3 regions of the Actinosynnema sp. NPDC050436 genome follow, and region 3 is predicted to be linked to each of the others. Evidence: riboswitches for the same ligand, from Rfam matches in the RefSeq annotation. Region 3 holds a riboswitch; each other region holds the start of a gene.
What was found. A riboswitch is a leader RNA that binds a small molecule or an ion and turns the genes downstream of it on or off. The one in region 3 is predicted to bind cobalamin.
Positions count from the first base shown of each region.

Region 1: another riboswitch for cobalamin. It lies ahead of AB0I60_RS13700 (CbtB-domain containing protein); the one in region 3 lies ahead of AB0I60_RS02370 (prenyltransferase/squalene oxidase repeat-containing protein).
Region 2: another riboswitch for cobalamin. It lies ahead of AB0I60_RS36460 (putative cobaltochelatase); the one in region 3 lies ahead of AB0I60_RS02370 (prenyltransferase/squalene oxidase repeat-containing protein).

Region 1 covers NZ_JBFAJV010000004.1:281,325-284,589, reverse strand. Annotated here, with positions in the region: gene AB0I60_RS13710 (HAD family phosphatase) at 1-508, shown strand, start outside; gene AB0I60_RS13705 (CbtA family protein) at 571-1,326, opposite strand; gene AB0I60_RS13700 (CbtB-domain containing protein) at 1,335-1,520, opposite strand; cobalamin riboswitch at 1,551-1,741, opposite strand; gene AB0I60_RS13695 ((2Fe-2S)-binding protein) at 1,803-2,483, opposite strand; gene AB0I60_RS13690 (GNAT family N-acetyltransferase) at 2,529-3,265, opposite strand, start outside.
Region 2 covers NZ_JBFAJV010000028.1:21,108-24,372, reverse strand. Annotated here, with positions in the region: gene AB0I60_RS36460 (putative cobaltochelatase) at 1-1,607, opposite strand, end outside; cobalamin riboswitch at 1,644-1,771, opposite strand; gene AB0I60_RS36455 (cytochrome P450) at 2,017-3,225, opposite strand.
Region 3 covers NZ_JBFAJV010000001.1:571,886-575,150, forward strand. Annotated here, with positions in the region: gene AB0I60_RS02365 (ECF transporter S component) at 1-670, shown strand, start outside; gene AB0I60_RS02370 (prenyltransferase/squalene oxidase repeat-containing protein) at 717-1,715, opposite strand; cobalamin riboswitch at 1,771-1,908, opposite strand; cobalamin riboswitch at 2,029-2,214, shown strand; gene AB0I60_RS02375 (CoA-acylating methylmalonate-semialdehyde dehydrogenase) at 2,390-3,265, shown strand, end outside.

The DNA.
Region 1 (3,265 bases), on a different contig from region 3:
GACGATGGCACTGCTGTTCGCCGAGGTCGGCCTGACGCCCACCGAGGAGGAGACGGCCGACGGCGCGGCCTGGATCATGCGGCGCACCGAAGAGGTGTTCCGGGCCGGCCTGCCGTGGCGCCCGGGGGCGCGGGAGGCGCTGCGCGCGGTGCGGGAGACCGGCGTGCCGATGGCACTGGTGACCTCGACCGAACGCGCGCTGACGGAGGTCGCGCTGGACACCATCGGCCGGGACCTGTTCGACGTGACGGTGTGCGGTGACGAGGTGGAGGGCCGCAACAAGCCCCTCCCGGACCCGTACCTCAAAGCCGCGACCCTGCTCGGCGTGGACGCGGCGGCGTGCGTGGCGGTCGAGGACTCGCCGACCGGCGTGAGGTCGGCGGTGGCGGCGGGGTGCACGGTGCTGGTCGTGCCGTGCGACGTCCCGGTGCCGCCAGGGGAGCGCCGGGTCTTCCGCGACTCGCTGGTCGGGGTCGACCTGGCCGTCCTCGGCGCCCTCCGCGCCTGATCGGGCCGGGCTCGATCGAGCCGTGCCCGGTCCGGTGGGAGCCGGACCGGGCACGGGCGCGATCAGGCGACGGCCGCCGTCCGGGCCTTCCTGCCGCCGCGCCGGACCGCCGGGTCGACCAGCAGGCCGAACACGACGCCGAGGCCCAGCCACAGGGTGGCCGTCTCGGCGAGCGACGCGAGGCGGAACTCCCACAGCACGTCGCTCGGCATGTCGGCGGGCACCGCGTCCGGCGGTGCGGGGAAGACCAGCAGGACGACCGCGACCGCGACCACCACGGCCACCCCGACCACCGTGGACCGGACCGGGCCGCTCAGGTGCCCCAGCCGGGACGCCAGGAAGCTCGCGCCGAACACCACCAGCAGACCGGCCGCGACGACCCCGAGGTAGAGCACCGTCCGGTAGTCGACCGTCTCCGGGTCGCCCACCGCCGGCGGGTTGGCCGGGTACTTGACGGCCGGCAGCAGCGCCGCCGCCCCGAACACCGCCGCCGAGAGCGTCACGCTCCGGGTGAACGGCGGCCGGCCCGCGAACCAGCGCCGCGACCCGGCGTAGGCGGTGGCGAACAGCGCGCCGACCGCCAACCCGACGATCACCGCCGCGAGCACGCCGCCCAGCATCTGGGTGCCCCGGCCGAACATCTCGCCGTGGTCGTGCCCGCCAGGCTCCACCGGTTCGGTGGCGGCGCGGGCCTCCTCGACGGCCAGCGCGGCCCGGATCGGCACCTCGACCACGACGAGGCCGACCAGGCCCGCCAGCAGCCCGGCGACGCCACCCGCACCGACGCCGCGCAGCAGCACGTTCTTGTAGGTGTCCACGGTCGGCCCTAGTGGCACGGGACGCCGAGCGCGTGGCGCCCGTCGTGGAAGAACTCGTGCAGCGACTCGGCGGCGTGACCGAGCGCGATGCCGTTCTCCTGGAGGACCAGCCAGGTCACCATCAGCGCGACCAGGGCGACGGCGTAGGCCCACTTGGGGATGGGGATGGACAGGGAGTGCGCGGGGCTCGTCAAGACGGCCTCCTCCATACCTCGTGGAAGGTCAACAACAACTCGCGCCGCAGCCGGTCTCCTGACTCCCGGATCGACACCGTCCCCGCGTCTTCCCAGCCGCACCGTGCGACCAGTGACGTTCTCGGCGGGTTGGCTCCCCGGTCACAGTGGCGAGGACCGCGCCGGATTCCCACCGGCTTCCCGTCCACTGCGGCTGTGGAACCGTAGATGTCCGGCGCGTCCGGGCACAACCGACCAGACGAGTTGTCGTACTCCGCGCAGACGGTCCGCGAGGTCGTCCCATCAGGTCTGGCGGGGCGGGAGCGGGCAGTCGCCACAGGTCCCGCCGCCGTCGAGGCGGTAGTACAGGCAGCAGCTCCGCCGCCGGAAGGCGACCTCGCCGGGGAACGGCACGAAGTCGCCGGAGCCCCGCAGCCCGGGTGCGTCCAGCAGGCGTTCGCCCAGCACCACGCACTCCTCGGTGGACGCGGTGCCGCTGTGGCCCACCGTCCGCAGCGCCCCGGCGATGGACGACGCCGCGTTGCCCCACAGCAGCCCGCGCGCCACCGGCACCACGTCCCGGATCGCCGCCACCACCGGCTCCAACGACTCGGAGATCGACACCCCCGCGACGGGTTCGCCGATCCGAACCCGCATCCCGTCCGCCCCGAAGCGCCACCACACGTTCCCGGGCCGGATGTCGGGCACGACCCCGCCCACGGCGTGCGCGGCGACCGTCGGGCACAGCAGCCGCGCGGAGTACCCGAGGAAGAACAAGGACGCCGCGACCCGCGCCTCCCCGGTCCGGTACCGCTCACCGATGGCCGACAGCGCGTCCGGCAGCGCCCGCCCGTCGACCAGTTCGGCACCCGACCGCCAGCCGGCACCGTCGGCGGCGGTCGGGCGACCGACGTCCAGCGCGAAGAACGGGCTGATACCTCGGACGCGCCGCAGGGTGGAGAGCACCGGTTCGTAGTCGGACACGCGATCAGTCTGCCCGGCCGCCGGCCCGCTACGGGAGGTAGCCCGTTACGGGATGTAGAAGGTCGTGATGTCGCTCGTGACCGGTGGGAAGAGGGTGTGCATGAGGTCCGCGTTCGGCCCCGGGTAGACGTCGGCGAAGCGGGCGGTCAGCCCGCGCAGGCCGAGCGGGCCGAACAGCAGCGACTCCAGCAGGTCCGGCGCCACCCCGGCCCCGCCCGCCGCATACGGCGCCTGCATCACCCCTCCGGCCACGACCGGCCCCACCTCGCCGGCCCGGTACGGCAGGCGCACGTGCCGGCGGTAGAAGGACACGACGGCCTCGCCCTCCGCGTCCGCGAACGCCGAGGCGGCCAGCCGCCTGCCGAACACCGGCCGCAGGCGGTCCAGCAGCGCGACCGGGTCGGCCACCCGCACGTAGTACGAGCCCGCGTCCTCCGGCACCGGCCCCAGGAGCGGTTCGAGCGCCTGGCCCGCGACCGTCCCCGGCCGCTCGTTCGCCGACGTCGCCTTGGTGTGCGCGACCAGCGCGTGCACGGCGGCGGCGTCCACCGCAGCCACCTCGCACAACCGCACGCCCTCCTCCGGCGGCGTCGAGCGGCCGGTCCCGACCGGCACCCCGTCCCGCTCCACCAGCCACTGGTGGCTGCCGCCGCGCTCGACCAGCCAGCGCCACAGGCCGGCACCGTGCGGCATCCGCAGGTCCGCCCGGGACTGCTCGGCGTCCTGCAGCGCCGCCATCGCCGGGATGTCGGCGAGCGTGGCCTCCCGCACCACGTCCGTGC
Region 2 (3,265 bases), on a different contig from region 3:
GGAGGCAGGGCGGTCTCCGCGCCGGCGCCCCGGAAGGTGATCACGCCGACCTTGTCCCGGCGCTGGTAGGCGTCGCGCAGCAGGGAGATCACCGCGCCGCTGACCGCCGACATGCGCTGCCGCGCGGCCATCGAGCCGGAGGCGTCGACCACGAACAGCACCAGGTTGCCCTCCTTGCCCTCCCGGACCGCTCGTCGCAGGTCGGTGCCGCGCAGCACCAGGCCGGGCCCGCTGCGGCCCCGGGCGGCCTGGAACGGGGCCGCCGCGCCGAGCGTGCCCACCAGGTGCAGCCCCGATCCGTCCACAGTGGACGCCCGGACCACCCGCCCGGTCCGGGCGCGGGCGCGGGAGCGCCTGCCGGGCGCACCCTCGCCGACGCCGGGCACCTGGAGCAGCCGGGCCTTGAACGACGGCGCGGGCGTGTGCGGGCGGTCGCCGGACGAGCCGCCCGGCCGCTGCGGCGGACCGTCCGGAGTGGACTCGGCGGGCGGTTCGGCGGTGTCCGGCGGCAGCCCGCCGTCCGGGCCGTCCGGGTCGTCGTCCGGGTCATCCGGGCTGTCGGGGTCGTCCGGGCTGTCGTCGGGGTCGTCGGCGGCGTGCTCGGCGCCCTGCCGCATCGCGTCTTCGAGCTGCTGCTCCTCCAGGCCGGGCTCGTCGAACGGGTCGCGGCGCTTGCGGTGCGGCAGCGCCAGCCGGACGGCGGCCTCCACGTCCTGCTCCGCGACCTCGGCCACCCCGCGCCACGCGGCGTGCGCGACGGCCGTCCGGGCGACCACCAGGTCCGCGCGCATCCCGTCGACCTCGAACGCGGCGCAGATGCCGGCGATCCGGCGCACCTCGGCGTCGGGCAGCACGACGGCGGGCAGCCGGTCGCGGGCCGCCACGATCCGGTCGGCCAGCGCGGCGTCCTCGTCGGCCCAGCGTGCCGCGAAGCCGCCGGGGTCCGCCTCGTAGGCCAGCCGGCGGCGGATCACCTCGGTCCGGGTGGCCACGTCCCGCGCCGCCCGCACGGACACCGTGAGGCCGAAGCGGTCCAGCAACTGGGGCCGCAGCTCGCCCTCCTCCGGGTTCATGGTCCCGACCAGGAGGAACGACGCGGCGTGCGACACGGACACGCCTTCGCGCTCGACGTGCGCGCGGCCCATCGCGGCGGCGTCGAGCAGCAGGTCCACCAGGTGGTCGTGCAGGAGGTTGACCTCGTCCACGTAGAGCACGCCCCGGTGCGCGGCGGCCAGCAGGCCGGGCTGGTAGGCCCGCACGCCCTCGGTCAGCGCGCGCTCCAGGTCCAGCGAGCCGATCAGCCGGTCCTCGGTCGCGCCGACCGGCAGCTCCACCAGGCGCGCGGTGCGGCGTTCGGCCGGACCGCCGTCGTGCGGGCCGTCCGGGCAGTCGGCGACCGCCGCCGGGTCGCAGCCGAAGCGGCAGGCCGCGACGACGTCCAGGGCGGGCAGCAGCGCGGCCAAGGCGCGGACCACGGTCGACTTCGCGGTCCCCTTCTCACCTCGGACGAGCACGCCGCCGATACCGGGGTGCACGGCGTTGAGCAGCAGCGCCGTGCGGAGGTCGTCGTGGCCGACGACGGCGGAAAAGGGGAAACGCGCGCCCATGCGGCGGTGTCCTTCCTCGGGTGTCCACGCCCGTGTCCGGTCTCGTGAGATCGGGGCCGAGTTCCTGACTCCCGGATCCACGCGCCCGGTCACAGTGGCGGGACCGCGCCGGATTCGCACCGGCTTCCTCGCGCACCCCTACAGCCCCGGCATCGTCGCACTTCGGCCGACCGGCTCCAAGCCCCCGGCGGGCTCCGGCCGGGCGAGCGCCGTCACACCCGATCGGACCTGGTCGGACGGCGGACCCGCGCTCCGGGGCGGTGCACGGGACCCGGTCGACCGGCCCTCGCCGGGGACCTGACCTGCGCAGTCGCGTCCCCGGACCGGTCACGGACCCGGCGCGACCACTACGGGTTCCCGGGGCGCGGGCACCGGGGAACCGGGCCGCCGAGGGCCCCGGCGGACGTGATCACCCTCTCGTCGGCGAGCCCACGAGCCCCGCGCCCGGAGCGGCCACCCGGCCGGCACCGCCCAGCTCGACCCGCACGCTGAGCGGCGCGCGGAACGACAGCAGCCCCAGCATCGGCGGCGGCTCGGCGGAGGCCAGGCGCAGGTCCGGGAAGCGCTCGCGGGTCTCCCGCAGCACCACCTCCGCCTCCAGCCTGGCCAGCCCCGCGCCCAGGCAGAAGTGCCGGCCGTACCCGAAGGCGAGGTGCTTGCGCGCGTTCGGCCGGGCCGGGCACAGCCGCTCCGGCTCGGCGAACACCTCCGGGTCCGAGCCGCTGCCCGCGAGCATCAGCAGCAACTGCGCGCCCGCCGGGACGTCCACGCCGGAGATCGTCACCGGCTCGGCCGCGACCCGCCGCCACGTGCTGACCGGCGGGTCGCGGCGCAGCACCTCCTCCACCACCCACCCCGCCGTCCCCGGCTCGGCCAGCCGCGACCACAGGCCGTCCTGCCGCAGCACCGCGTCGAACAGCGCGCCGAGGAGCTGGGTGGTGGTCTCCTGGCCGGCGATCAGCAGGAAGTAGCACAGGCCGGCGGCCTCCCGGACCGGCACGTCCCGCAGCGCGCCGAACAGGTCGTCGCCCCGGGCCGCCCGGAGGCGCCCGGTCAGCCACCGGTGGAACTCGGCGGTCGGCCCGGCCAGCTCGTGCTGGCGCTCCGGCGACGGGGTGCCCCAGAACAGCTCCAGCGACGCCGTGCTCCACCGCTTCAGCAGCCCGACGTCCACCCCGTCGATCCCCATCACCTCCAGCAGCACGACCGCCGGCAGGTCGCGGGCCAGCGCGGCGTGCAGGTCGGCGACCGGGCCCGTCAGCCGGTCGAGCCGTTCCCGGGCCAGTTCGGCGATCCGGGGCCCCATCGCGCGCACCCGGTCCGGGGTGAGGAACCGGGCGACGAGCCGGCGCAGCCCGGCGTGGGTGCCGGTGCCGTTGTTGGCCAGCGTCGGCGGCAGCGAGAAGCCCGCGCGGGCCAGCACCCGCAGCACCGGGCGCGGCACGGCGGTGACGGCGGTGAGCGCGTTGTCCGGGTGGAAGCGCTTCGGGTCGGCCAGCACCGCCCGCACGTCGTCGTACCGGCTGACCAGCCACAACCCGGTGGCCGGATCCCGGTGCACCGGCGCGGTCGCGCGCAGCGCCCGCAGGTCGTCGGAACCGAGCTGGAAGAGGTCCACGCCGGGACGCTATCCGCCGGATGCGACACTGCCGGCGTGA
Region 3 (3,265 bases):
CGTGCTGGCCGAACTGTCCGAAGGCGGCATGGACGCCAAGGCGTTGGCGCTGCTGGGGGTGCTGTCGGCGGTCAACGCGGCACTGCGGCCGTTGGGCGCGGGCGTCGCGGGGATCGAGACGGTGTTCTTCCTGCTGGTGCTGGCCGGGCGGGTGTTCGGCGCGGGCTTCGGCTTCGTCCTGGGCTGCACGTCGCTGTTCGCGTCCGCACTGCTCACCGCCGGCGTGGGGCCGTGGCTGCCGTTCCAGATGCTGTGCTCGGCCTGGATCGGGATGGGCGCGGGCCTGCTGCCCCGCCGGGTGACCGGCAAGGCCGAGATCGCGATGCTCGTCGGCTACGGCATCTTCGTCGCCTACGTCTTCGGCTTCCTCATGAACCTGTGGTTCTGGCCGTTCATCACCGGAGCCGAGGTCGACTACTACGACGGCCACATCTCCTACGTGCCGGGCGCACCGGTCCTGGACAACCTGCACCGCTTCGCCGTGTTCACCCTGCTCACCTCCACGGCCGGCTGGGACACCGGACGCGCGATCACCAACACGGTCGCCATCCTGGTGATCGGCCCGGCCGTGCTGTCCACGCTGCGACGCGCCTCGCGCAAGGCGTCGCACGGCGTGCTGCCGACGTTCGGCGACATCGGGTCGCCCGCACCGGCGAAGTCGTCCCGCTGATCGTGCGCGGCGGTCCGGGGACCGCCGCGCACGACCGTTCAGCCGGTCACGCGCACGCGAGAACCGGGGCCTCGCCCTGGCCGCCGCTGTGCAGGTCGAACAGCGCGACCCCGGCAACGCCGAGGACCGCCTGCGCGGTCGCCCTGGTCACCGTCGCCGGATCGAAACCCGTGGCCTGGTAAGCGATCGCACCACGCTGCTCCACCGGGCCGGAGCAGCCGACCTGGAGGCTCTTGAGGAACTGCTTGGCCTTGTGCGCGGCCACGAGCCGGCCACCGGCCTTGAGCGCCTGCCCCGCGAGGCCGGTGCTGTTCGAGTTGGGCGGGTTCGCGCCCACGCCGAAGCCGCCGTTCACGTTCTGCACACCCACCAGCCAGGACAGGCCCTGCTGGGCCCTGAGCGGCCGGCCGACCGCCTGCAACGCCTGGGTGACCATCGCAGTGGAGTCCACGTCGCTCACGCACGGCGTGGCCGCGAGATCGAGCGGGAACCCGCCGTCCGGGCACTGCGTACCGACCAGGAAGTCCACCGCCACGACCGGCGCACCCGCCGCCGTGCGGTCCAACGCCAGCAAGGCCAGCGACTGGCTGAACGCGTTGCTGTAGTCACCGAACGCAGAGACGTCGGAGAACCGGCCCGACGGGGTGAGCAGCGCGCGCAACCCGGCCTCCAGGTCCACGCCGCCGAACGAGTTCGGGTTCTTCCCCGCCACCTCGGCGGCGAGCAGGAGCTTGGCGTGCGCACCCGCGTACGCCTCACCGCCCGAGCCCACGTAGCCGGTGGTGACGGCGGGTTGCCCGAGCCACGCGATCGCACGGTCGGCGTAGTCGTCGGCCGTGCGGGTCGCGGCGAACGCGAACACCGCGTCGATCGTCAGCCCCTGACTCGGGTAGAGCACACCACCGAAATCGACTTCGAGCCGTTCGCCGTCGGCCATCTGGCGGGCCAGCCAGCCGGCGGCGGCGTCGGCGCGGTTGTGGGTGACCGGCGTGGCGGAGGCGACCGCCGGCGCGAGCAGCAGCAGGCCGCACAACAGGGTGAACACAGCAGAAACACGACGTCTCATGGACGATGGGACCTTTCCCGCGAACCACGACAGGAGTGGGCAGAAGGCACGGAGCGGGTACTCGGGCTCGCCGTCCACCCGGGACGGCACACCGTTGCGGGTCAGCGCCGGACTCCCACCGGCTTCCCCCACCACCGCGCATTCAGTTGATGCGACAAGCGTGCCACTCGTGGCCGCGTGAAGCATCGGCCATTCGGTGCGCCGGGTACGGGTACCCGGAGCGGTGCGCCGGTTGCCGGCGAGACCTGGGTCACCGGTCACGATCCAGGCGGATCGCCACCAGTCGACATAGTCGGACTTCCTACTTTATGGTGTCCTCAGGTCCGCGGTGCAGGGAAGCCGGTGCGAGTCCGGCACGGTCCCGCCACTGTGACCGGGGAGTCCGTCCCCACGCGATGGCCACTGGCGCGAGCCGGGAAGGTCGGGGACGGGTGGTGATCCGGGAGTCAGGATACCGGCCGCGGATGTCCCGTGTAGTCCACGAGGATGGAGCGACACGCATGTCCGCATCGGCATGTCACGCGTCAGCAGGCCCGCGTCGTCTCCAGGTGCCCGGGTAGCGGCTCCTCCTCGTCCCCGGCCGCCGAGGCAGCGGTCGGCTCACCTCGCGCCGCGCCCACGAGGCGGCGGCGCCCTTTCCACGCGGAGTGAGCATGTCCAGCACACCCGAGTTGACCCATTTCATCGGCGGCAAGCGGACCCCGGGCTCGTCCGGCCGGTTCGCCGACGTGTTCGAGCCCAGTTCCGGCAGTGTCGTCGCGCGAGTCCCGCTGGCCTCGGCGGAGGAGGTGCGCGCCGCAGTGGTCGAGGCCGGTCGTGCGCAGACCGAGTGGGCGCGGTGGAACCCGCAGCGGCGGGCCAGGGTTCTGATGCGGTTCCTCGAACTCGTGCGCGACGAGGTCGACTTCCTGGCCACGGTCCTGGCCTCGGAGCACGGCAAGACGATCGCCGACGCGCGTGGCGACGTCCAGCGGGGGCTGGAGGTGGTGGAGTTCGCGGCCGGCATCCCGCACCTGCTCAAGGGCGAGTTCACCGAGTCCGCGGGTACTGGGATCGACGTGTACTCGATGCGGCAGCCGCTGGGCGTGGTCGCCGGGATCACGCCCTTCAACTTCCCGGCGATGATCCCGCTGTGGAAGGCCGGTCCGGCGATCGCGTGCGGCAACGCGTTCGTGCTCAAGCCCTCCGAGCGCGACCCGTCGGTGCCGTTGCGGTTGGCGGAGCTGTTCTCCGAGGCCGGGTTGCCGCCGGGGGTGTTCAGCGTGGTCAACGGCGACGCGGTCGCGGTCGACGCGCTGCTGGCCGACCCGGACGTCGCCGCCGTGGGGTTCGTCGGCTCGACGCCGGTCGCCAAGCACGTCTACGACACCGCGACGTCGTCGGGCAAGCGGGCGCAGTGCTTCGGCGGTGCGAAGAACCACATGGTCGTGATGCCGGACGCGGACCTGGACAACGTGGTGGAAGCGCTGGTCGGCGCGGGCTACGGCTCGGCGGGCGAGCGCTGCATGGCGATTTCGGTGGCCGTGCCG